Regions from separate parts of the Streptomyces coelicoflavus genome, predicted to be linked through region 3. Evidence: riboswitches for the same ligand, from Rfam matches in the RefSeq annotation. Region 3 holds a riboswitch; each other region holds the start of a gene.
The links. A riboswitch is a leader RNA that binds a small molecule or an ion and turns the genes downstream of it on or off. The one in region 3 is predicted to bind cobalamin.
Positions count from the first base shown of each region.

Region 1: linked by a shared signal. The riboswitch ahead of OHA99_RS05920 ((2Fe-2S) ferredoxin domain-containing protein) and the one ahead of OHA99_RS01500 (ABC transporter substrate-binding protein) in region 3 are both predicted to bind cobalamin.
Region 2: linked by a shared signal. The riboswitch ahead of OHA99_RS07820 (energy-coupling factor ABC transporter permease) and the one ahead of OHA99_RS01500 (ABC transporter substrate-binding protein) in region 3 are both predicted to bind cobalamin.
Region 4: linked by a shared signal. The riboswitch ahead of metE (5-methyltetrahydropteroyltriglutamate--homocysteine S-methyltransferase) and the one ahead of OHA99_RS01500 (ABC transporter substrate-binding protein) in region 3 are both predicted to bind cobalamin.

Region 1 is NZ_CP108218.1:1,331,871-1,337,366, reverse strand. It holds gene OHA99_RS05940 (ABC transporter ATP-binding protein) at 200-1,000, opposite strand; gene OHA99_RS05935 (FecCD family ABC transporter permease) at 997-2,112, opposite strand; gene OHA99_RS05930 (ABC transporter substrate-binding protein) at 2,109-3,134, opposite strand; tRNA gene OHA99_RS05925 (tRNA-OTHER) at 3,269-3,342, opposite strand; cobalamin riboswitch at 3,720-3,845, shown strand; gene OHA99_RS05920 ((2Fe-2S) ferredoxin domain-containing protein) at 3,908-4,312, shown strand; gene OHA99_RS05915 ((2Fe-2S)-binding protein) at 4,349-5,056, shown strand; gene metE (5-methyltetrahydropteroyltriglutamate--homocysteine S-methyltransferase) at 5,126-5,496, opposite strand, start outside.
Region 2 is NZ_CP108218.1:1,788,521-1,794,016, forward strand. It holds gene OHA99_RS07810 (chloride channel protein) at 183-1,544, shown strand; gene OHA99_RS07815 (potassium channel family protein) at 1,541-2,113, shown strand; cobalamin riboswitch at 2,291-2,477, shown strand; gene OHA99_RS07820 (energy-coupling factor ABC transporter permease) at 2,507-3,211, shown strand; gene OHA99_RS07825 (energy-coupling factor ABC transporter substrate-binding protein) at 3,208-3,564, shown strand; gene cbiQ (cobalt ECF transporter T component CbiQ) at 3,565-4,314, shown strand; gene OHA99_RS07835 (ATP-binding cassette domain-containing protein) at 4,311-5,177, shown strand; gene OHA99_RS07840 (MFS transporter) at 5,209-5,496, opposite strand, start outside.
Region 3 is NZ_CP108218.1:331,030-336,525, reverse strand. It holds gene OHA99_RS01510 (M56 family metallopeptidase) at 7-939, shown strand; gene OHA99_RS01505 (fasciclin domain-containing protein) at 1,249-1,908, shown strand; cobalamin riboswitch at 1,969-2,155, shown strand; gene OHA99_RS01500 (ABC transporter substrate-binding protein) at 2,218-3,330, shown strand; gene OHA99_RS01495 (FecCD family ABC transporter permease) at 3,327-4,397, shown strand; gene OHA99_RS01490 (ABC transporter ATP-binding protein) at 4,394-5,167, shown strand; gene OHA99_RS01485 (flavodoxin family protein) at 5,214-5,496, opposite strand, start outside.
Region 4 is NZ_CP108218.1:1,326,368-1,331,863, reverse strand. It holds gene metE (5-methyltetrahydropteroyltriglutamate--homocysteine S-methyltransferase) at 1-1,941, opposite strand, end outside; cobalamin riboswitch at 2,112-2,333, opposite strand; partial or broken gene OHA99_RS05905 (diacylglycerol/lipid kinase family protein) at 2,438-3,747, opposite strand; gene OHA99_RS05900 (hypothetical protein) at 3,899-4,354, opposite strand; gene OHA99_RS05895 (SHOCT domain-containing protein) at 4,386-4,850, opposite strand; partial or broken gene OHA99_RS05890 (HdeD family acid-resistance protein) at 5,026-5,109, opposite strand; gene OHA99_RS05885 (DUF2252 domain-containing protein) at 5,420-5,496, shown strand, end outside.

The sequences.
Region 1 (5,496 bases), 1.0 Mb from region 3:
CGCCTTTGCCGAACTTTTAGTGACGTATCTCACGTCACTGCTCGTGACCAGGGGATGTTCCGACAGGTGAGACCCGACCGTTATCCGGACCCGGGATGCGTGCCGTGTGCACCTATGCGGGCGCTCTCCGGCACGGTCGTGCGCCCGAGATCACTCGGCTCCGCGACTCCCGTGGCTCGGGGGCCACTGCCGGTGCGCTTCAGATGCGTGGTTCTTCGGGGAGGAACGTGACCTGCGGGGCGCCCGTGCGCGGATGAGTGACGACTTCTGCCGCCACTCCGTAGACCTCGGCCAGGAGTCCGGGGGTGAGGATCTCGGCGGGTGGTCCGGAGGCGGTGACTTCGCCGGCATGCAGGACGTAGAGACGGTCGCAGTAATAGGCGGCCAGATTGAGGTCGTGCAGGGCCAGCAGCACGGTCGTGGGCAGGCGGCGCAGGGTGCCGAGCACCGACAACTGGTGCCGGATGTCGAGGTGGTTGGTGGGTTCGTCGAGAACCAGGAGGGTGGGTTGCTGGGCGAGGGCGCGCGCGATCAGGACGCGTTGGCGCTCGCCGCCGGAGAGCCGGTCGAAGGGGCGGTCGGCCAGATGGACGGCGTCGACCGCGAGGAGTGCGCGGTCGATGAGGTCGGCGTCGTCAGGGGTGTCCCCGGCGAGGAGGCGTTTGTGCGGGGTGCGGCCCATGGCGACGACCTCGCGAACGGCCAGGTCGAAGTCGGCGGCCGAGTCCTGGACCACCGCCGCCACGGTGCGGGCCAGTTGCCGCACCGGCAGCGTCCAGGCGTCGTCTCCGTCGACCTGGACCCGGCCGGTGTCGGGGCGCAGGACGCGGTAGACGGCGCGCAGGAGGCTGGACTTGCCGCTGCCGTTGGGGCCGACGAGGCCGATGGTCTCGCCGGGGCGGGCGGTCAGGGAGACGTCGCGCACCAGGTGGCGGGCTCCGGCGGTGAGTGTGACGCCGTCGACGCTCAGTTCGGCCGGGGTCGTGCCGGTCGCGGTCATGCCACTCCTCGGTCGGTGCCGCGCCGGGCGTCGCGGCGCATCAGCCACAGGAAGAACGGTCCGCCGCACAGGGCCGTGAGCACGCCGACAGGTATCTCCATCGGTGCGGCTATCGTCCGTGCGGCGATGTCGGCCCAGACGAGGAAGACCGCACCGCCGAGTGCCGCCGTCGGCAGGACCCGGCGGTGGTCGCCACCGACGAACAGGCGCACGATGTGGGGCATCATCAGGCCGACGAAGCCGATCGGTCCGGCCGCCGCGACCAGCACGCCCGTGACGAGGGAGAGCAGGACGAACAGGCGGGCGCGAAAGCGGGCCACGTCCAGCCCCATCGTGCTGGCCGCCTCCTCGCCGGCCAGCAGCAGGTTCAGGTTGCGGGCCTGCACCATGAGGACGCCGATGCCGAGGAGCAGGGCGGCACTCGGCAGCCACAGCGTGCCCCAGTTGACGCCGCCGAGACCGCCGAGGGTCCAGGCGAGGACCGCGCGGGCCTCGTTGCCCCGGTCGGTGGTGAGCAGGAGCAGATCGAGTACCGCGGTGAGTACCGCAGCGATAGCCACTCCGGACAGCACGAGCCGCGACGAGGTGATGCGTCCGCCGGTGCGCGCGGTGGCGTACACGAGCACGAGTGCGCCCAGGGCGCCCAGGAAGGCGGCCACCGACAGGGAGGCCGGTCCGAAGAGGGCGAACCCGAACACGATCACCGAGACCGCACCGAGTGAGGCCCCGGAGGAGACGCCGAGCAGGTACGGCTCGGCGAGCGGGTTGCGCACCAGGGCCTGCAGGGCGGTGCCGATCACCGCGAGGCCGGCGCCCGTGACCGCTCCGAGCAGCACGCGCGGTGCCCGCACGTCCAGCACGATGGTCTCCCGGGCCCGCGACCAGTCCGGCTCCTGCCAGTCGGCGCCCAGCGCGTGCGTCACGATGCCCCACACCTGGTCCGGCGGTACATGCACGGAGCCGATCGCGAGGCCCGCCGTGGCGGAGACGGCGAGCAGGGCGGTGAGTACGAGCAGCGTGACGCCGAGCCGCGTACGGCCCTGTCCTGGTCCGGTGGACTCACGCCGTCGCAGCGCCCCTTCGGCGGGCGCGCCGGTGGCGGCCTGGGTCACCGGAAGCTCTCCGGGTGCAGCCCGCGGGCCAGGTCGTCGACCGCGTAGGCCGAGCGGATGCCGACCAGGGTGGCGGTCAGCGGCAGGACGACGAACCGCTTGTTCCTGATGGCGGGTACGTCGGCGAGCGCGGGCTGGGAGAGCAGGTACTTCTTCTTCTCCTGGACGCTTCCGGCGCCGGCGTAGTCATAGATGGCGATGACTTCCGGCCTGCGCTCGACGACCTGCTCCCAGGAGACGTCACCGAAGACGTCGTCCAGGTCGGCGAAGACGTTCCTGCCGCCGGCCAGTCGGATCAACTCGGTGCCCAGGCCCTTGCCGCCCGCGGTGAAGGCGCTCTTGTCGCCGCTGTCGTAGACGAAGACGGGCACCTCGTGCTCGCCCTCGACCTCGGCTGCGGCCTCCGCGACGCGGCTTCGCAGGTCGGTGACCAACTTGTCGGCCCGGTCCGGGACTCCGAAGATCTTGCCGATGGTCCGGATCTCGTCGTAGGTGTCCTTCATCGTCACCTGCCCTTTGCCGCAGTACTCGCGGTTGAGGTAGGTATCGATGCCGGCGTCGGCGAACGCCTTGCGGGACCGGCCCTCCTTCTCGGCGAAGGCGCTGCCGTAGCCGCCGTAGACGAAGTCGGGTTCGGCGTCCAGGATCTTCTCGAACGACGGTTCCCTCTCCGCCAGTTCGGGGATCGCCTCGTAGTCCTTCTTCAGCTCGGGCAGCACGGCGGAGTCGGGGAAGGCCGTGCCGACCATGCGGTCCCCGAGGCCGAGCGCGAGCATGAGCTCCGCCGGGTGCTGGTGGATGGTGACCACCCGCGACGGCGGCCTGTCGTACGTCGTCCTCACGCCGCAGTTGTCGATGGTGACCGGGAAGCCCGCGGGCGCGGCAGCGGTGGCCTTCGCGTCCCGGTCGCCGTCGTCGGACGCACCGCATGCGGCGGTCAGCAGCACTGAGGAAAGGGCCACGGCCGCGGCCGTGGCACGAAGGAACCCGCGCGTGCGGGCAGGGGTGAGCAAGGGGGACACGTGAAGCCTCCTGGAGTCCGCGCTCCTCGGATCGGGCCCGCGACGGACCAGTGTCCTGACTCCCGGATCGACGTTCCCTCCGCCTTCCCGCGCGGTGCGCAGTGGCATGTCGGAGGGGCGCTCCCCGGTCACAGTGGCGGGACCGTGCCGGAATCGCACCGGCTTCCTGTCTCCCGTCGCGGCGATGACCAGGTGATCCTACGGTCCCCCGAGCCGACGGCGAAAGGGCTGCCGAACCCTGCCTGCTCGGCCGTCCGCCGCAGCTCCACCGCGCTGTACACGAACCACGCCAAGGTGGCCCGAGTCACCCGCTCGCCCCGGACCAGCACCCACTCGCTGCGCAGCCGCGCCCGCTCGTCCAGCACGGTGTCGGTCTGCCTGTCACGTACGGCGGCCTTGTCCCGGGTCAGCCGCAGGACGGCTGGGGGCTGCTGTTCCACGTCCTGCTGTACGGAACCGACGTCTGGTACGGGGAGTGGCCGCGCACCGTCCTGTGGCCGCTGCGACTTCCCGTCGAGGTCCTGCTGTTGCTCCGTCTGGCGGAGCCGCGCGATGGGATGATGTCCGACGACAGGGCGACGGCGGACGAGGAAGCCGGTGCGAATCCGGCGCGGTCCCGCCACTGTGATCGGCGAGCGAGTCCCGACAGGCCACTGCCCGGCAGCGGGTGGGAAGGCCGGGACGAGCGTCGACCCGAGAGCCAGGAGACTCACGCGGTCGCCTCCTCGACGGACCACCGGGGCGGATCTCCCCGGAGAGAGGGACGGCACCGCATGCCCGCAACGCCGACCGGACGAACGACGCACGACGCGAGGACCGAGGCGGGGGCCGGCGACGTGCCGTGCCGCATCGTCGTGTGCCGCGACTGCTGCTGCGGCACCCGCAAGGTGACCGGCGTCGACCACGCGGCCCAGACCGAGCACCTGCGCACCGCGGCACCGGTACGCGTCTCCGACTGCCTCGACGTCTGCGACCAGGCCAACGTCATCGTCGTACTGCCTTCCGCCGAAGGCCGTGCCGCCGGTGCCCGTCCCGTCTGGCTCGGACTGGTCAACGACCCGGACGCGACCGAGGACATCGCCGCCTGGGCCCGCGCGGGCGGACCCGGCGTGGCACCCCTGCCGGACATCCTCGACCTGTACGCCATCACGCCGCCGCGACGGCGTACGGCCTCCTGACCGCACGGACGAACAGCTGGAAGGAGGGCCAGAAGCGTGCACGGAGCCCGTGCCTCAACCGCGTCCGTCACCGCCGCCCTGCACGACGTGGCCGGCCTCGGCGGTTTCTTCGCCCTGCAGACCGGCGGCCGGGACGACGGCTGGTATCCGGTCGCCCGCTCCTACGTGGCGGGTTTCACCGACCTCGCCGAAGCCGTCGCACGCCGCCACCGCACTCCGGAACCCCGCGTCGACGCCTCCATCGCCCAGCTCGGGCACGCCGCCCGCCTCTGGTCACCGGCCCTGGCCTGCGTCGTCCTGCACGGGATCGTCCTCGATCTGGAGGGACTGCAGCGGGCCGACGACGGACCGGCCCTCCGGGTCCCTCACCCGGCCGGCTGGTACGCCGACCGGCTCGACGGCGGTGCCCGCGCCCTGTATGAGCAGGTGACGGGCCACCTGTCGGCACTCGCCGACGGACTGCGCGTCAAGATCGCTCCACGCCTGCTGGACGGCAACTCGGCCTCGGCGCTCGCCGGTGCGGCCCACGCCCTGCTCGTACTCCGTCCAGCCGTCCGCGGACCGCTCACCGATCTCACGACCGCGCTGCTGGACACCGGACGCCTGGCGGGCACCGGAGTGCTCACCGGCCCCGACCTCATGTTCCGCCGCCGAAGCTGCTGCCTCTACTACCGCGCGCCGGACGGCTCGAAGTGCGGTGACTGCGGGCTGGCCGATGGTGTGCCCCGCCGAGCCCTGCGATGAGGTACATGCGTTCCGGGCTGTGCCGCTCACCGGGCCGGAAGCCGTGTGCCCGGCCCGGTGAGCCGGGGGTCAGGAGCGGGACAGCTCGTCACGGACGGTGCGGGCGGCGGCCACCAGGTGCTCGAGCGAGGCACGGGTCTCGGGCCAGGCGCGGGTCTTCAGGCCGCAGTCGGGGTTGACCCAGAGCCGTTCGGCGGGGATGGCCTCGAGGCCGGTACGCAGGAGTTCCGCGGCCTCGTCGGTACTCGGGACGCGCGGGGAGTGGATGTCGTACACGCCGGGTCCGGCCTCGCGCGGGTAGCCGTGGGCGGCGAGTTCGCGGGCGACCTGCATGTGGGAGCGGGCGGCCTCCAGGCTGATGACGTCGGCATCGAGGTCGTCGATGGCCTGGACGATGTCGCCGAACTCGGCGTAGCACATGTGGGTGTGGATCTGGGTGT
Region 2 (5,496 bases), 1.5 Mb from region 3:
GGCCACGTGGGTCCGCCGGACGGGTGAACCGCGCACCGGGCGTGCGCGTGCGGGCGTCCCCGGCCTCGCGTTAACTGAACGGCACCCGAGGACCACGGGTGACCGACGGGCCTCGGGGCGGAAGAAGGAGGGCGTGTGACGAGTCGGCCGCTGCCCCGGCGGGGCCCGCGGAGGCGGGTTCCGTGACCGCGCCGGCGAACGCCGTCCCGGAACGGGCCGAGCAGTCCCTGCGGCAGACCCTGCTCAGCCCCGGCTACCGGCGGCTGTTGCTGCTGTGCGTGCTGCTGGGCGTTCCCATCGCGCTGGCCTGCTTCTTCTTCGTCGGACTCCAGCACGAGTTGCAGCACTGGGTGTGGACCTCGCTGCCCGAGGCGGCCGGTTACGACGCCCCGCCGTGGTGGTGGCCGCTGCCCGCGCTGGTGCTCGCCGGGCTGGTCCTGGCGCCGATCGTGACCCGGATGCCGGGCGGTGGCGGCCATCTGCCGGTGAACGGTCTGGGCGGCGCGCCCGTCGGCCCCCGCGCGCTGCCCGGCGCGGTGCTCGCCGCGCTGGCCACGCTGCCGCTGGGCGTGGTCCTGGGCCCGGAGGCTCCGCTGATGGCCGTCGGCAGCGGGCTCGCCCTGCTGGCGCTGCGGCGGGCGGGCGCGGGCGGCGACCAGCGGGCGGGCGCGATCCTCGCCACGGCCGGCTCCACCGCCGCGATCTCCACCATCCTCGGGGGCCCGATCGCGGCGGCGGTGCTGCTCATCGAGGGCGCGGGACTGGCCGGCACCCAGCTGGTCGCCCTGCTGCTGCCCTGTCTGCTGGCCAGCGCGACGGGCGCCCTGGTGTTCACCGGCTTCGGGCAGTGGACGGGGCTCGAGATCGGCGCGCTGGCCCTGCCCGAGCTGCCGCCGCAGGCCGGTCCGGACTCGGGCGACTTTCTGTGGGGCCTGCCCACCGCCGCCCTGATCGCCGTACTGGTCACGCTGGCCCGCGGCCTGGGGCACCGCACCGTGGCCTGGACCCGGCACCGCACGGCCGCCCGCACCGTCGCCTGCGCCACGGCGGTCGGTGTCTGTGTCGCCGCGTACGCGCTGATCACCGGCCGCTCCCCGGCCGAGGCGGCGCTGTCCGGCCAGGCCACCCTCGCCCAGCTCGCCGCGCACCCGCATGCCTGGTCGGTGGGGGCTCTGGTCGCGCTGGTCGTGTGCAAGGGCCTGGCCTGGGGCATCGCGCTGGGCGCGCTGCGCGGCGGCCCGATCTTTCCGTCCGTGCTGCTGGGCGCGGCGACCGCCCTGGCCTGTTCCGGACTGCCCGGGTTCGGCGCGACCCCGGCCCTCGCCCTCGGCATCTCCGCCGCGGCGGCCGCGGTGACGGGACTGCCCCTGGCCAGCGCGGTCCTGGCGGTGCTGCTGATGGGCCGGGACGCCCACGACCAGACGCCGCTGATCGTCATGGCGTCGGTCGTCGCCTTCGTGGTCGCCCAGCTGGTGCGCCGGACCAAGCCGGAGGCGGGCGGGGCGGCGCCCGGCGGAGCACCGGCGCCGGGAGCGGCACGGTGACCGGCCGCCGGCCCGCGCCCCGCTTCGAGCCCCGGCCGCGCGCCGGCCGCCGTACCGGCTGGGACGCCGTCCGGCCCTGGCTGGTACGGGCCGGGATCGCGGTCGCCGTGGTCGTGGCCTACTTCCTGCTCCCCCTGGACCACCTGGGTCCGCAGCGGCCCGTGCTGAGCTGGACGCTGTTCGCCCTGCTGCTGACCGTCGTGGCCGTACTGCTGCTCCGGCAGATCCGGCACGTCCTCCTGGACCGTCCGGACAGCCGGCCGGGGGTGGTCATCTCGCTGCTGATCGTGCTGTCCGTGCACGTCTTCTCGGCCACGTACTACGCCCTCGCCAAGCAGCCGGGCGAGTTCAGCGGACTGCACACCCGGCTCGACGCGCTGTACTTCACCGTCGTGACGCTCGCGACCGTCGGGTACGGGGACATCACCCCGCGGGGCCAGGCCGCGCGACTGGTGACCGTCCTTCAGATCGTCTACAGCTTCGTCTTCCTCACGGCCGCGGCGACCGCGCTGACCACCCGGCTGCGGGACGTGGTGGTCCGCCGGCCCGAGCGGGGCCGGTCCCGCTGAGGCGGGGTGCCCCGCACCACAGGCGCGGGGAGATCTTCGCCACCCCGGGCGAGGACGGGCGACGGCGGCCGCCGGACCGGCGGGGCCGGGCGTTTCCGCAGCCCCGGGGCCTGCCGGGCGATCCGGCCGGATGCGGGGCGGGCCCGGGGCGTGGTTGTGCGCACCCCTGTGGGAGCACTACTGTCGCCACGCCTTGGTGAACGGGAAATCCGGTGTGATGCCGGTGCGGCCCTCGCCACTGTGAATCGGGAAGTCCGGCTCCGGCCCTGGCGGGCAGCCACTGGATCGCTTGCGATCCGGGAAGGCGGAGCACGGGCGGTGGTACCCGTAAGCCAGGAGACCGGCCAAGGCGCGTCGTCCATCCACGAGGTGCTGGAGAGGGTCTGCTGAGCCATGCACATAGCCGAGGGCTTTCTGCCACCGGCGCACGCGATCGCCTGGGGTGTCGCGTCCGCGCCGTTCGTCGTCCACGGAGTACGGTCACTCACCCGTGAGGTCAGGGAGCATCCGGAGAGCACACTGCTCCTCGGCGCCTCCGGAGCCTTCACGTTCGTCCTGTCGGCCCTGAAACTGCCGTCCGTCACCGGGAGTTGCTCCCATCCGACCGGCACCGGTCTGGGCGCGATCCTGTTCCGGCCGCCGATCATGGCGGTGCTCGGCACCATCACGCTGCTCTTCCAGGCGCTGCTGCTCGCCCACGGCGGGCTGACCACGCTCGGCGCCAACGTCTTCTCGATGGCGATCGTCGGCCCCTGGGCCGGGTACGGCGTCTACCGGCTGCTGCGCCGCTGGGACGTGCCGCTGATGGTCACCGTGTTCTTCGGCGCGTTCGTCGCCGACCTGTCCACGTACTGCGTCACCAGCGTGCAGCTGGCGCTGGCCTTCCCCGACCCGGGCAGCGGATTCCTGGGCGCGCTCGGCAAGTTCGGCTCGATCTTCGCCGTCACGCAGATCCCGCTGGCGGTGAGCGAGGGCCTGCTCACGGTGATCGTGATGCGGCTGCTCGTGCAGTCCAGCAGGGGCGAACTGACGCGGCTGGGCGTGCTGCTGACGAAGACGGCCACCGCGGGCGCCAAGTCCGGGGCGGTGGCCCGATGAGCCGGAACGCGAGGATCAACGCCCTGCTGCTGCTCGCCGTGGCCGCGCTGGCGGTGCTGCCGCTGGCGCTGGGGCTCGGCGACCACAAGGAGGAGCCGTTCGCCGGGTCCGACGCGGAGGCGGAGACGGCGATCACCGAGATCGAGCCGGACTACGAGCCGTGGTTCTCCCCGCTGTACGAACCGCCGTCCGGGGAGGTGGAGTCGGCGCTGTTCGCCCTCCAGGCCGCGCTCGGCGCGGGCGTGCTGGCGTACTACTTCGGCCTGCGCCGGGGCCGTCGGCAGGGCGAGGAGCGGGCGTTGGCGGCTTCCGGGGACGCGACGGCACCGGGGAACACCCCCGAAGGGGACTGAGTGCTGCCGATCGACGCGGCGGCGCACGCCAGTCGGTGGCGCCGCCGCCATCCCGTGGACAAGGCCGTGCTCGGTCTCGGTCTGACCGTGCTCGCGATCTCGCTGCCGCCCTGGCCGGGCGCGGCGCTGGTGCTGGTGGCGGCGCTGACGGTGCTGCTCGGTCCGGCGGGCGTGCCGGGGCGCCGGCTGTGGCGGGCCTACCGGGTGCCGCTGGGCTTCTGCGTGACGGGGGCGCTGCCGCTCCTCGTGCAGGTCGGGGGCCCGGAGGGGTTCCTGTCGGCGGCCGACGGCGGTGCGGTGCGCGCGGGTGAGCTGCTGCTGCGCACCTCGGCGGCCTCGCTGGGGGTGCTGCTGTTCGCGTTCACCACGCCGATGTCCGACCTGCTGCCCCGGCTGGTGCGGGCCGGGGTGCCCGCGCCGGTCGTGGACGTGGCGCTGGTGACGTACCGGATGAGTTTCCTGCTGCTGGACTCCGTGCACCGGATCCGGCAGGCGCAGGCCGCGCGGCTGGGCCACACCACGCGGGCGGCGGCCTGGCGTTCGCTCGGCGGGCTCGGCGCCACCGCGTTCGTACGGGCCTTCGACCGGGCGGCGCGGCTCCAGTCGGGGCTCGCCGGGCGCGGCTACGACGGCACCCTGCGCGTGCTGGTGCCCGAGGCCCGCGTGTCGGTGCCGTTCACGGCGGCGAGCCTCGCGCTCCTCGCGGCGCTGGCCGGCCTCACCCTCGTACTGGAAGGACCCCTGTCGTGAGTGAACCGGTGCGGTCACCGGAACCGGCCGCGGACCCGGCCCCGGACCTGGTCGCCCTGCGGGGCGCGTCGTTCGCCTACGAGGAGGGGCCGGACGTGCTGGCGGGCCTGGACTTCGCGGTGCGCGAGGGGCGGGCGCTGGCGCTGCTCGGCCGCAACGGCAGTGGCAAGACCACGCTGATGCGGCTGCTCAGCGGCGGACTGAGGCCGCGCGCGGGCACGTTGGCGGTCGGCGGGGAGCCGGTGACGTACGACCGCAAGGGGCTGACCCGGCTGCGGACCGCGGTGCAGTTGGTGGTCCAGGACCCGGACGACCAGCTGTTCGCGGCCTCGGTCGGCCAGGACGTGTCCTTCGGGCCGCTGAACCTCGGGCTGCCCGACGCGGAGGTCCGGTCCCGGGTGGCGGAGGCGCTCACCGCCCTGGACATCGCGGCGCTGGCCGACCGGCCCACGCACCTGCTGTCGTACGGGCAGCGCAAGCGGACCGCGATCGCCGGGGCGGTCGCGATGCGGCCCCGGGTGCTGATCCTCGACGAGCCGACCGCGGGGCTCGACCCGGACGGGCAGGAGCGGCTGCTCGCCACCCTGGACCGGCTGCGGGCCGCCGGCACCACCGTGGTGATGGCCACCCACGACGTCGACCTGGCCCTGCGCTGGTCGGACGACGCCGCCCTGCTCACCCCGGACGGTGTCCGCACCGGCCCGACCGCCCCGACGCTGGCCCGCACCGACCTGCTGCGCCGGGCCGGTCTGCGGCTGCCGTGGGGCGTCGCGGCGGCCGGACTGCTGCGGGCGCGGGGGCTGTTGCCCGACTCGGCGCCCGGCCCGCGTACGGCGGAGGAGCTGGCTGCGCTGGCCGACTGACCGGGCGGGGCCGGAGCGGGGTGCGGGCGGTTCAGCTCCCGGACCGGCTGAGTTCGGTGCCCCGGGCTGCCTCTGTCGTGTCGGCCTCGGCCTCGGCCGCCCGCCGGGCCCGGCGGCCGGGCAGGACGGCGAGGACGACGGCCGTGCCGACGGCCATGATGACGCCGCCGACGAGGCTGGTCGTCGAGACGCCGTGGGCGAAGGCCCTGTTCACGGCGTCGGCGAGGGCCTGCGCCTGCTCGGGTCCGGCGGCCGGGTTCGTGGCGAGCCGCTCGGCGACGGCGAGTCCGCCGCCGACCGAGTCCTGGGCGGTGTCGAG
Region 3 (5,496 bases):
CACCGCATGGGCGTCTTCGTCTTCCTGCCCCTGGTCCTGCCGCTGACGGCGTGGCCGATCGCCAGGCTGGCCGAGCAGCACCTGCACCCGCGGACCGCGACCAGGCTGCTCACCGCTGTCGCCGCCGTGATGGCCCTGTGCAGCACGCTCTGCCTGGCCCTGGTGATGGTGGTCGGCACCGCGCAACTGCCGGGCAACCCGCTGCCCGACGGCTGGTCGGACCCCGAGGTGCGGGCGGCGGTGCCCTACGACGAGGTCGTCGGCAAGGCGGCGATTCCCGCGCTCTGCGCGGTGGTCGCGGCCTCGGCGCGGGCCCTGTGGCGACACGGCAGGGTGTGCCGCCGTGCCCACCGTGCCCTGGCCGGGCTGCCGGGCACCGGGGTGGCCGTACTGCCGGACGACGTGCCCTACGCGTACGCGCTGCCCGGCGGGCGCCGGGACCGCGTGGTGGTGAGCACGGCCCTGCTCGACTGCCTCGAACCCGGCGAACGGCGCGCGCTGTTCGCCCACGAGCGGGCCCATCTCGCCGCCGGGCACCACCGCTTCCTGCTCGCCGTCCGGCTCGCCGCGCTGGCCAACCCGTTCCTGCGCCCCCTGCGGACGGCCGTGTCCTACACGGCGGAGCGGTGGGCGGACGAGGCGGCCGCACGGGCGGTCGGTGACCGGCGCGCGGTGGCGACCGCGATCGGCAAGGCGGCCCTCGTCTCCCGCGGCACCCCCGTCGCCACCCTCGCCGGCCTGGCGGCGCCCGGCCCGGTGCCCCGCCGGGTGGCCGCCCTGCTGGGCCCCGCCCCCGCCGTCCGCACCTGGCCCCCGGCGTTCACGTCGGTGGGGCTGGCGGCATGGGCCGCGGCCGCCGGAACCGCCGTCTCGGCGATGTCGTCCGCGAACGCCGCCGTCACGATGTTCCTCATCCTGCGGGCCGCGACGCCGTTCTGAGCGGCCCTCACTCCCTGACGGGCGGGATCGGGATTTCAGGAACGTGCAGGTCGCAGAGGTGCTGCCGAAACTTCCTCACTCGATCGGGTGAGGAACCAATCCGGGCCGGGGCCTGCTCCGGATTCCCCGTGTGAGGGAAGAACCGAGACCGTGCCGACAGCGAACCGGCGGCTGACCCCGGATCCGGGTCGGCCGGCCGCCGCGTAACGGCACCGCCAACTCGGCGGTCCGCCGCACACCACTTCAGTTCCGTACCACGCCTCCGCACCAACGCAGCCTTCGCGCTGCCCGTTTTCAGGGAGATTATCCATGAACGCCCGTATTCGTCGCTCTGCCGTCGCCGTCGTCGCGGCCGCCCTCCTGCCCCTGTCCCTGGCCGCCTGCTCCGACGACGGCGACAGCGGCTCCTCGGACTCCGCGCAGGCCGCCTCCTCGGCCCCCGCGGCGACCGACGACCAGTCGGCCGACACCTCCGGCGGCATGGAGGACTCCGACGAGCCCTTCGGTCCGGCCTGCTCCACGGTGCCGAAGGAGGGCGCCGGTTCGTTCGACGGCATGGCCAAGGACCCGGTCGCCACGGCCGCCTCGAACAACCCGGCCCTGTCCACGCTGGTGACCGCGGTGAAGAAGGCCGGTCTGGTCGACACGCTCAACAACGCCGAGAACATCACCGTGTTCGCGCCCACCAACGACGCCTTCGCCAAGATTCCGAAGGCCGACCTGGACAAGGTCCTGAACGACAAGGAGATGCTCACCAACATCCTGACCTACCACGTCGTCGGCCAGAAGCTCGCGCCCAAGGACCTGGAGAACGGCTCCTTCGAGACGCTTCAGAAGTCCAAGCTGACCACCTCGGGCTCGGACGAGTCCTACAAGGTCAACGACTCCGCCAAGGTCGTCTGCGGCAACGTGAAGACCGCCAACGCCAACGTGTACATCATCGACACGGTCCTCATGCCCAAGAGCTGACGCGCGGGCCCCGGGAGCGGGTCGGGCAGTGGCCCGCTTCCCGGCGGGGCGGTGGCCCTGTGGTAGCTTGCGGAAGCCAGTCGAACCCACCTGGTGGGTCAGGGAATCCGGTGCGAATCCGGAACTGACGCGCAGCGGTGAGGGGGACGGGCGGAACACGGGCCACTGGGCGGCGCAGGCCGTCCGGGAAGGCGTTCCGTCCGGCCGAACCCGAGTCCGAAGACCTGCTGGCACCCGTGCCGCGTGCGGCGCGGGCCGCATCGTACGGACGGGCTTCGCGCATGAGCCCTCGACGCCAGAGGATCCTCCTTGCCCGCAGCACGCCCCGCCGGCCCCCGGCGACTTCTCCTTCCCTGGCTTCCTCGGCATTCCCGGCTTTCCCGCCGCGCCCTCCGCGGTCCCGTACTGCTGCTGTCCGGCGCCCTGCTGGCCTCCGGCTGCGGTTCCGGTGCGGCCACCGACGACGCGGGTGTCGCGTCCGGGGCGACCGACGCGGCCGGCTACCCGCGCACCGTCCGGGACTGCGGGCAGGACGTCCGGGTCACCGCCCCGCCGCGACGGGCGGTCTCCCTCAACCAGGGCACCACGGAGATCCTGCTGTCGCTCGGCCTCGCCGACCGCATGGCGGGCACCGCCACCTGGACCGACCCGGTCATGAAGGGACTGGAGAAGACGAACGCCGGTGTCCCCCGGCTCGCCGACGACATGCCGTCCTTCGAGACGGTCCTGGACGCGGAACCCGACTTCGTCGCCGCCTCCTTCGCCTCCACCCTCGGCACCGGCGGGGTGGCCACCCGGGAACGGTTCACGGAACTCGGCGTGCCGGCCTACCTGTCCCCGTCCGACTGCGTGGGCAAGGACAACAGCGGCGACGGCGACGGCGTCCGGGACCAGGCCCTGACCATGGACACCGTCTACGGCGAAGTCCGCGACCTGGCCCGCCTCTTCGGTGTGGAGCGGCGCGGCGACGAACTCGTCGCCGACCTCAAGTCCCGGATCGACAGGGCCACGTCGGGCGTCGACGCCTCCGGTGTCTCCCTCATGTACTGGTTCGCCAACTCCACCTCGCCCTACCTGGCGGGCTGCTGCGGCGCACCCGGCGTCATCACCCGCGCGGTCGGCGCCGAGAACGCCATGGACGACACCCACGAGGAGTGGCCGCAGGTGGGCTGGGAGACCGTCGCCGACCGGGACCCCGACGTCCTGGTCCTCGGCGACCTCACCCGCAAGTCACAGACGGCCGAGACCGCGGCGAAGAAGATCGAGTTCCTGGAGTCCGACCCCGTGACCAGGAACATGACCGCCGTCCGCGAGAAGCGCTACGTGCTGCTCAGCGGGCAGGCCATGAACCCCACCATCCGGACCGTCGAGGGCGTCGAACAGGTGGCGGCGGCGCTGCGCGAGTTCGGGCTCGCCGAGTGACGTCCGCGAGCGAGGCGGCCCCCGCCTCCGTCCCCGGCGTCCGCGCCTCCCGCCGCGCGCCCCTCGCGTGGGCGGCGGCCGGGATCGTGGCCCTCGCCGCATCCGTGGCCGTGGCCGTCACCATCGGCCCGGCGGACATCGAGGTCGCCGACGTGTGGTCCGTGATCGCCGCCCACCTCGGCGCCGGCACCACCGCCGGGGAGGTGTCGCCGATCCGCGACGGCATCGTCTGGGACCTGCGGCTGCCCCGCACCCTCCTCGCCGCGGTGTGCGGTGCCGGACTCGCCGTGTGCGGGGCCGTGCTCCAGTCCCTGCTGCGCAACCCGCTCGCCGACCCCTTCGTCCTGGGGGTCTCCTCCGGCGCCTCGACGGGCGCCGTCCTGGTCGTCGTGCTCGGCGTGGGCGGCGGTGCCCTGTCCGTGCCGGGCGGGGCCTTCATCGGTGCGGTCTGCTCCTTCGCGCTGGTGCTGCTGCTCAGCCACAGCCTCGGCGGCACCACGGACCGCGTGGTGCTCGCGGGCGTGGCGGCGATGCAGCTCTTCTCCGCGCTCACCTCCTTCGTGATCATGACCGCCGCCGACGCCGAGACCACCCGCGGCGTGCTGTTCTGGCTGCTCGGCTCGCTCGGCGGCGCCGGCTGGAGCGACGTGTGGACCACCGCCGCGGTCCTGGCCCTCGTCCTGGCCGTGTGCCTCGGCCACGCCAGGACGCTGGACGCCTTCGCCTTCGGCCGGGACGCGGCGGCCGCGCTCGGCGTCCGGGTGGCCCGCACCCGGCTGGTGCTGCTGTGCGCCACCGCCCTGCTCACCGCCGCCCTGGTCGCCTCGGCCGGCGCCATCGGCTTCGTCGGCCTGGTGCTGCCGCACGCGGTACGGGCGCTCACCGGGCCCGGTCACGCCAGGCTGCTGCCGGTCTGCGCACTCGCCGGCGCCGTGTTCCTGGTGTGGGTCGACACCCTGGCCCGTACCGTCCTCGCCCCCCAGGAGGTCCCGGTGGGCGTGGTGACGTCGCTGATCGGCGTGCCGGCCTTCGTGCTCGTCCTGTACCGGGGCCGGAGGACACGGTGACCCTGAACGCCGAGCGGGTCTCCCGCACCGCCGGTGGCCGGCTCGTCCTGGACGGCGTCGACCTGAGCCCGCGCACCGGCGCCACGACGGGGCTGCTCGGCCCCAACGGCTCCGGCAAGTCCACCCTGTTGCGGCTGCTCGCCGGGGTACTCGCCCCGACCGCCGGCCTGGTCACCCTGGACGGACGCCCCCTGGACCGGGTGGCCCGCCGGGACGTCGCCCGGCGTGTCGCGGTGGTCGAACAGCAGACGGACACCCAGGTGGAACTGACGGTCCTGGACGTCGTCCGGCTCGGCCGCATCCCGCACCGCCGGGCCTGGGCACCGGCGTCGGCCGCCGACGAGGAGGCGGTCCTGGACGCCCTCGACCGCACCGGTCTCACCGACCGGGCCGACCGCCTCTGGCACACCCTCTCCGGCGGCGAACGCCAGCGCGTCCAGATCGCCCGCGCCCTCGCCCAGCAGCCGCGCGAACTCCTACTCGACGAGCCGACCAACCACCTCGACATCCAGCACCAGCTGGACGTGCTGGCCCTCGTCGCAGCCCTGCCCGTCACCGGCGTGATCGCCCTGCACGACCTCAACCTCGCCGCGATGTACTGCGACCACCTCGTCGTCCTCTCCGAGGGACGCGTCGTGGCCTGCGGAGAACCGGCGGAGGTGCTGACCACGGACCTGGTCGCGAAGGTCTACCGGGTCGACGCCGAGATCACCGGCACCGGCCCGGGCGGCCGCCCGCACGTACGCTTCCTGGGCACCCTGCCCGGCTAGGGCTCGGTGCGAGCGGTCACCCGGGGCGGCGGCAGCGCCCGGAGGATCAGTCGTCCATCAGACCGGCGGCGAGCGTGGCACCCAGCTCCCAGCAGGCTTGCAGCTCGGCCTTGCCCGGCTCACCGGCCACGTTCACCGCGGGCGCCGCACGCTGCCAGCCGAGGCCGGTCGTGACCGACTCGATGGCGCGCACCGCCCCCGTGGTGTCGCTGCCGCCGTGCACGTAGTAGCCGAAGGGGCGGCCACGCGTCTCGTCCAGGCAGGGGTAGTAGACCTGGTCGAAGAAGTGCTTGAGCGCACCCGACATGTAGCCCAGGTTGGCCGGGGTG
Region 4 (5,496 bases), 1.0 Mb from region 3:
GACGCCGGACGTGGTGAGCCGAAAGGCTTCGGTGGCCCAGGCCAGGTATCCGGCCCGGTCGGCGGCGCGCAGCGGCAGGGTTTCGCGCAGAGCGGGTTCGTCGACTTGGATGACCGACGTGCCGGCCGCCTCCAGGTCGTGCACCTCGTCGCGCAGGGCGAGGGCGACCTGGCGGGCGGTGGCGCCGAGGGGCTGGTCGTCGCGGACGAAGGACCAGGCGAGCATGGTGACCGGACCGGTGAGCATGCCCTTGACCGGGCGGTCGCTCAGCGACTGGGCGTAGGACGTCCAGCGCACCGTGATCGGCTCCGGCCGGAAGACGTCCCCGGCAAGGATCGGTGGCCGGACGTAGCGGGTGCCGTAGGACTGGACCCAGCCGTGCTGCGTGGCGAGGTAGCCGGTGAGCTGCTCGGCGAAGTACTGGACCATGTCGTTGCGTTCGGGCTCGCCGTGCACCAGGACGTCGATGCCGGTCTTCTCCTGGAACGAGATGACCTCCTGGATCTCCGCCTTGATGCGCTCCTCGTACCCGGCCGTGTCGATCCGGCCGGCCCGCAGGTCCGCGCGGGCGGTTCGCAACTCGCCGGTCTGCGGGAACGAACCGATGGTCGTCGTGGGCAGCAGCGGCAGACCCAGGTGGGCGCGTTGGGCCGCGCTCCGCTCGGCGTACGGCTGGGAACGGCGGGTGTCGGCGTCCGTCAAGGCCTCGGCACGGGCGCGCACCGCCGGGTCACGCGTGAGGGGCGATCCGGCGCGGGAGGCGAGGTCGGCCCGGTTGGCGGAGAGTTCCGCGGTGATGGTGCCGGTGCCCCGGGCGAGGCCCTTGGCGAGGGTGACGATCTCGGCGGTCTTCTGCCGCGCGAAGGCCAGCCACCGCAGGACCTGCGGGTCGACGTCCCGCTCGGCCGCCGTGTCCAGGGGGACGTGGAGCAGGGAGCAGGAGGCGGCGACGTCGACACGGCCGGCGAGCCCGAGGAGGGTGCCGAGGGTGGACAGCGACTTCTGCAGATCGTTGATCCAGACGTTGCGGCCGTTGACCACGCCGGCGATCAGCCGCTTGCCGGGCAGTCCGCCGACGGCGGCGAGGGCGTCCAGGTTGGCGGCGGCGGCCTCGGTGAAGTCCAGCGCGAGGCCCTCGACGGGTGCCTTGGCCAGGACGGGGAGCGCGTCGCCGAGCCGGTCGAAGTAGGAGGCGACGAGCAGTTGGGGCCGGTCGGTGAGGGCGCCCAGGTCGCGGTAGGCGCGCTCGGCGGCGTTCAGGTCGGCCGGGGTGCGGTCCTGCACCAGGGCGGGCTCGTCGAGCTGCACCCACTCGGCGCCGGCCGCGCGCAGATCGGCGAGGACCTCGGCGTACACGGGGAGCAGCCGGTCCAGGAGGGTCAGCGGCTCGAAGTCGGCCGGCGCGCCGGGGGCGGGCTTGGCGAGCAGGAGGTAGGTGACGGGGCCGACGAGGACCGGCCGGGCGGTCGGACCGAGGGTGAGGGCTTCCTTCAGCTCGGCGACCTGCTTGGCGGAGTCCGCCGTGAAGACGGTGTCGGGACCCAGTTCGGGGACGAGGTAGTGGTAGTTGGTGTCGAACCACTTGGTCATCTCCAGTGGCGCGACCTCCTGGGTGCCGCGGGCCATGGCGAAGTAGCCGTCGAGCGCGTCGGCGTCGACGGCGGCGCGGTGCCGTTCGGGGATCGCGCCGACCATGACGGTGGTGTCGAGGACGTGGTCGTAGTACGAGAAGTCGCCGGTGGGCACCTCGTGGACGCCGGCTTCGGCGAGCTGGCGCCAGTTGCCGCGGCGGATCTCGGCGGCGGTGGCCCGGAGGGCGTCGGAGGTGACGCTGCCCTTCCAGTAGCCCTCGATGGCCTTCTTCAGTTCCCGGTTCTGGCCCTGGCGGGGATAGCCGTACACGGTGGCCCGTGCTGCCGCGGCTGCGGACTTCGCTGTCACGGAGATCTCCTTCGCGAGATGAATCCCTGAGATCCCGGAGACGGGACGAGAGCGCGAAGGGAACGACGAACCGGAGGGAAACGACCCCGCGCGGCACAAGCACGGTTTCGTCCGTCTGGTGTGTACGCCGACCCGCCCTCGAGGTCACCGGGATGTCCGCGCACGGAAGGGTCCGCACGCGGGCAGTTGGCAGGTCTTCGGACTTGCGAGCACGCCCTCCTTGCCGGAGGACACCTAGTGGCCGTCGCTTCCCGGGCCCGTACGTCGGACCCAGTGCGTATGACGGCGGTCGTTCCCGCTCACCGCTGCGGGGCAGTCCCGGATTCCCACCGGGTTCCCTCTTGCGACACCCCGCCTGGATGACGGGGCGAACCAGCTGCTCCAGTCACCCTACGGGGTGGCGCTGCGAATGGAAGAGCGCCGTCCGTCATCCGGAGGGCGGGTCGGGCGTTCGGCGGGTGGCAGCGGTGAGGGGTGGTGAGCGCCGCACTCGCGCTCACCGCCCCTTCCCGTCGTCACCGTCAGCCCTGTCGTCGTGAGTGCCGGCTCGACCGTCGGCGCACGGTGAAGACGCAGGCGTTTCCTCCAGGAGGAGGGGTGGTCGTCCCAGTGCCAGCCGGGTCACGCGAGGCCAGTCGGCCGCTGTCCCACGGGGCTTCGGCCTACCAGGGCGGTGGCGCGGCACGCGGACCCGTAGGGCTCGGGGCGCGCTGCGGCACACCACGGGACAGGGCAGAACGACGTGTTCACCGTCGATACCGACCGGCATCGTGGCGGTGTCGGTCTCGACGGTGACCTCACCGGCACTGAGCCGGACGAGGCCGCCGGAGCGCGGCCGGCTCGCCAGGCGTGCCGCTTCGGCGGTGCTGCCGACCCGGACGCACACCACTCCCAGGAGCCCCGTGTCCAACCTCTCCCTGCGCGCCGGGTGGGCCACGTCAATGGCCCGCCCGTAGGAGTTGTTGCCGACGAGCACGGCCTGAAGGCCGGTGATGTGTCGTCCGTCGGCTGTCATCCGCAAGGCGGGCGCGGCCTCGCCGGTGAGCGGTCCGGGGAGGTTCCGCAGGATCGTGCGGGTCTTCGCGCCCCGGTAGGCGGGATCGTCGACGACGGACGCGTACGTGCCGAACGAGGCGTTGTTGACGAAGACGCGGTCCGCCGCGTACCCGAGGTCGACGCGAAGTTCCACACCTCCGGTCAGGGCTTCCAACGCCGCCACCGGATCGTCGCGGTCGAGGCCGAGGTCGACGCGAAGTGGTTGCGCGTGCCGGCCGGGATCACCGCGAACGGCACGTGATGGCGGGCGGCGACGTCGGCGACCAGCGCCTGGGTGCCGTCGCCGCCCGCCACGCCCAGCAGGTCCGCGCCGTCGGCGACCGCCTGCCGGGCCAGCGTGGTGACGTCCTGGTCGCGGTCGAGTACGTGCACGCGGCAGGCCGCGTTCCGTGCCTTGTCGACGAGGGCGAAGCGGTCCACCTTGCCGCCGCCGGATCGGCGGTTCACGAGCACCCAGGGGTGGTGGGGAGCCGCGGCGACCTGTTCGCCGGTGGTGGGAGCAGGGGCGAGGGCCCAGCGTGCCGCGACGACGGCCAGGGCCAGTAGGCCCAGCGACAGCAGGGCGGGGCCCAGCAGGCCGGACGTGGCGCAGAGCGCGAGGACGGCGACCGGCGTGGCCACCGACAGGAGGGCTCCGGCGACGCGGACGACACCGGAGTGCGCCAGGGCCCACCACACGCCGATGGCCGCGAGCGCGAGTCCCGCACTGCCGAACAGGGCCCACGGCACACTGCGCAGTCCGGCGGCCATGAGTGGCGCCAGGACGGCGCCCAGCAGGAGCAGCAGGGCGACGCGGGCGCGCGCTGCACTGTGGCCGCCCCGCCCGCCCGTCGTGCCCCGTCCGCCCGACGCGCGCGGCTCGTCACCTCGTGATGCCACCGGTCGGCCCCATTGCTCGTCCTCACCCCTGCGGCGACTGGCGTTCCCCGGGCAGGTCGTACCGGTTGCCGCCACGCCCCACCACGCACAGGGCCCAGATGATGAAGCCCGAAATGGTGATCATGACGACGGACCACACCGGGTAGTACGGCAGCGAGAGGAAGTTGGCGATGATCACCAGCCCGGCGATGGCGACCCCGGTGACGCGTGCCCACATCGCCGTCCTGAGCAGCCCGGCGCTGACGACCATGGCGAGCACGCCCAGCGCGAGATGGATCCACCCCCACCCGGTGAGATCGAACTGGAAGACGTAGTTGGGTGTGGTGACGAAGACGTCGTCCTCGGCGATGGCCATGATGCCCCGGAAGAGGCTGAGCAGCCCGGCGAGGAAGAGCATCACCGCCGCGAAGGCGGTGAGACCCGTCGCCCATTCCTGCCTCGCGGTGTGTGCCGGGTGGTGGGTGTGTGTCGCGGTCATCTCGGACCTCGTTTCGTGGAATGCGGATGTCTCAGCGAGCGGAGGCGCCGGTGCCCGTCGCGCCCGCGTGCCCTGCCGGGCCGTGACCGGACAGGACCAATTCCTTCGCCCTGCGGAACTCCTCGTCCGTGATGGCACCCCGGTCTCGGATCTCGGAGAGCCGGGCCAGCTCGTCGACGCTGCTGGACCCGCCGCCCACGGTCTTCCTGATGTAGGCGTCGAACTCCTCCTGCTGAGCCCGTGCCCGCGTTGTCTCCCGGCGGCCCATGTTCTTGCCGCGGGCGATCACGTAGACGAAAACGCCCAGGAAGGGCAGGAGGATGCAGAACACCAACCAGCCTGCCTTCGCCCAGCCACTCAGTCCGTCGTCCCGGAAGACGTCGGTGATGACGCGGAAGAGCAGGACGAACCACATGATCCACAGGAAGATCATCAGCATCGTCCAGAAGGCACCCAGCAGTGGGTAGTCGTACGCCAGGTAGGTCTGTGCGCTCATGTCCGTCCTCCGTCCTCCGGGGCGCGGCCCGGCGGCCCTCGTTCCGTACTGACATCAGGGTGGTCACGGGACGCACCGGTCGGCATCACCCGGCACGGGTGAGTGGGGCGCCGGGGCCGTCGTGGTCAGGCCCGGGACACCGGTGTGACCCTGGTAGAAGGAAGCGGGCACGGCACTCCGGCCGGACCAGGACCAGGACGCCCGGCACCAGCGTGGCGAGGGCCGATGCCGTGAACCAGGTCCAGGAACCCCCGAGCCTGGCGGCACCGAGGGCGTGGATCACCCGTCAGGGGTGATCCGGGCATGCCGTCGTGGCGGTGAGGTGGGACACGGGAACGATCGGCCCACGGGGGACCGGACGAGACGCAGACACGTGAGATGAGCGATACGAACTCGGGCGGCGGGGGCCGGGCCGCTTCCGCGATGGCCCAGACGACGGGAGGTCTACTGCCCGTCGGAGTCGCCGCCCGGGTGCCGGCGGGCGCAGTGCGGGCGGGGCTGAACCGACAAGGCCGGGAACCGGAGCTGTCGCCACGCTCCGGTGCCGCGGAGGAACCGGAGGCCGGACCATGACCGTACCCGGAGGTTTCACCGCCTCCCTGCCGCCGGCCGAGCGAGCCGCGTACGGCAGGAAGGCCCGCAAAAG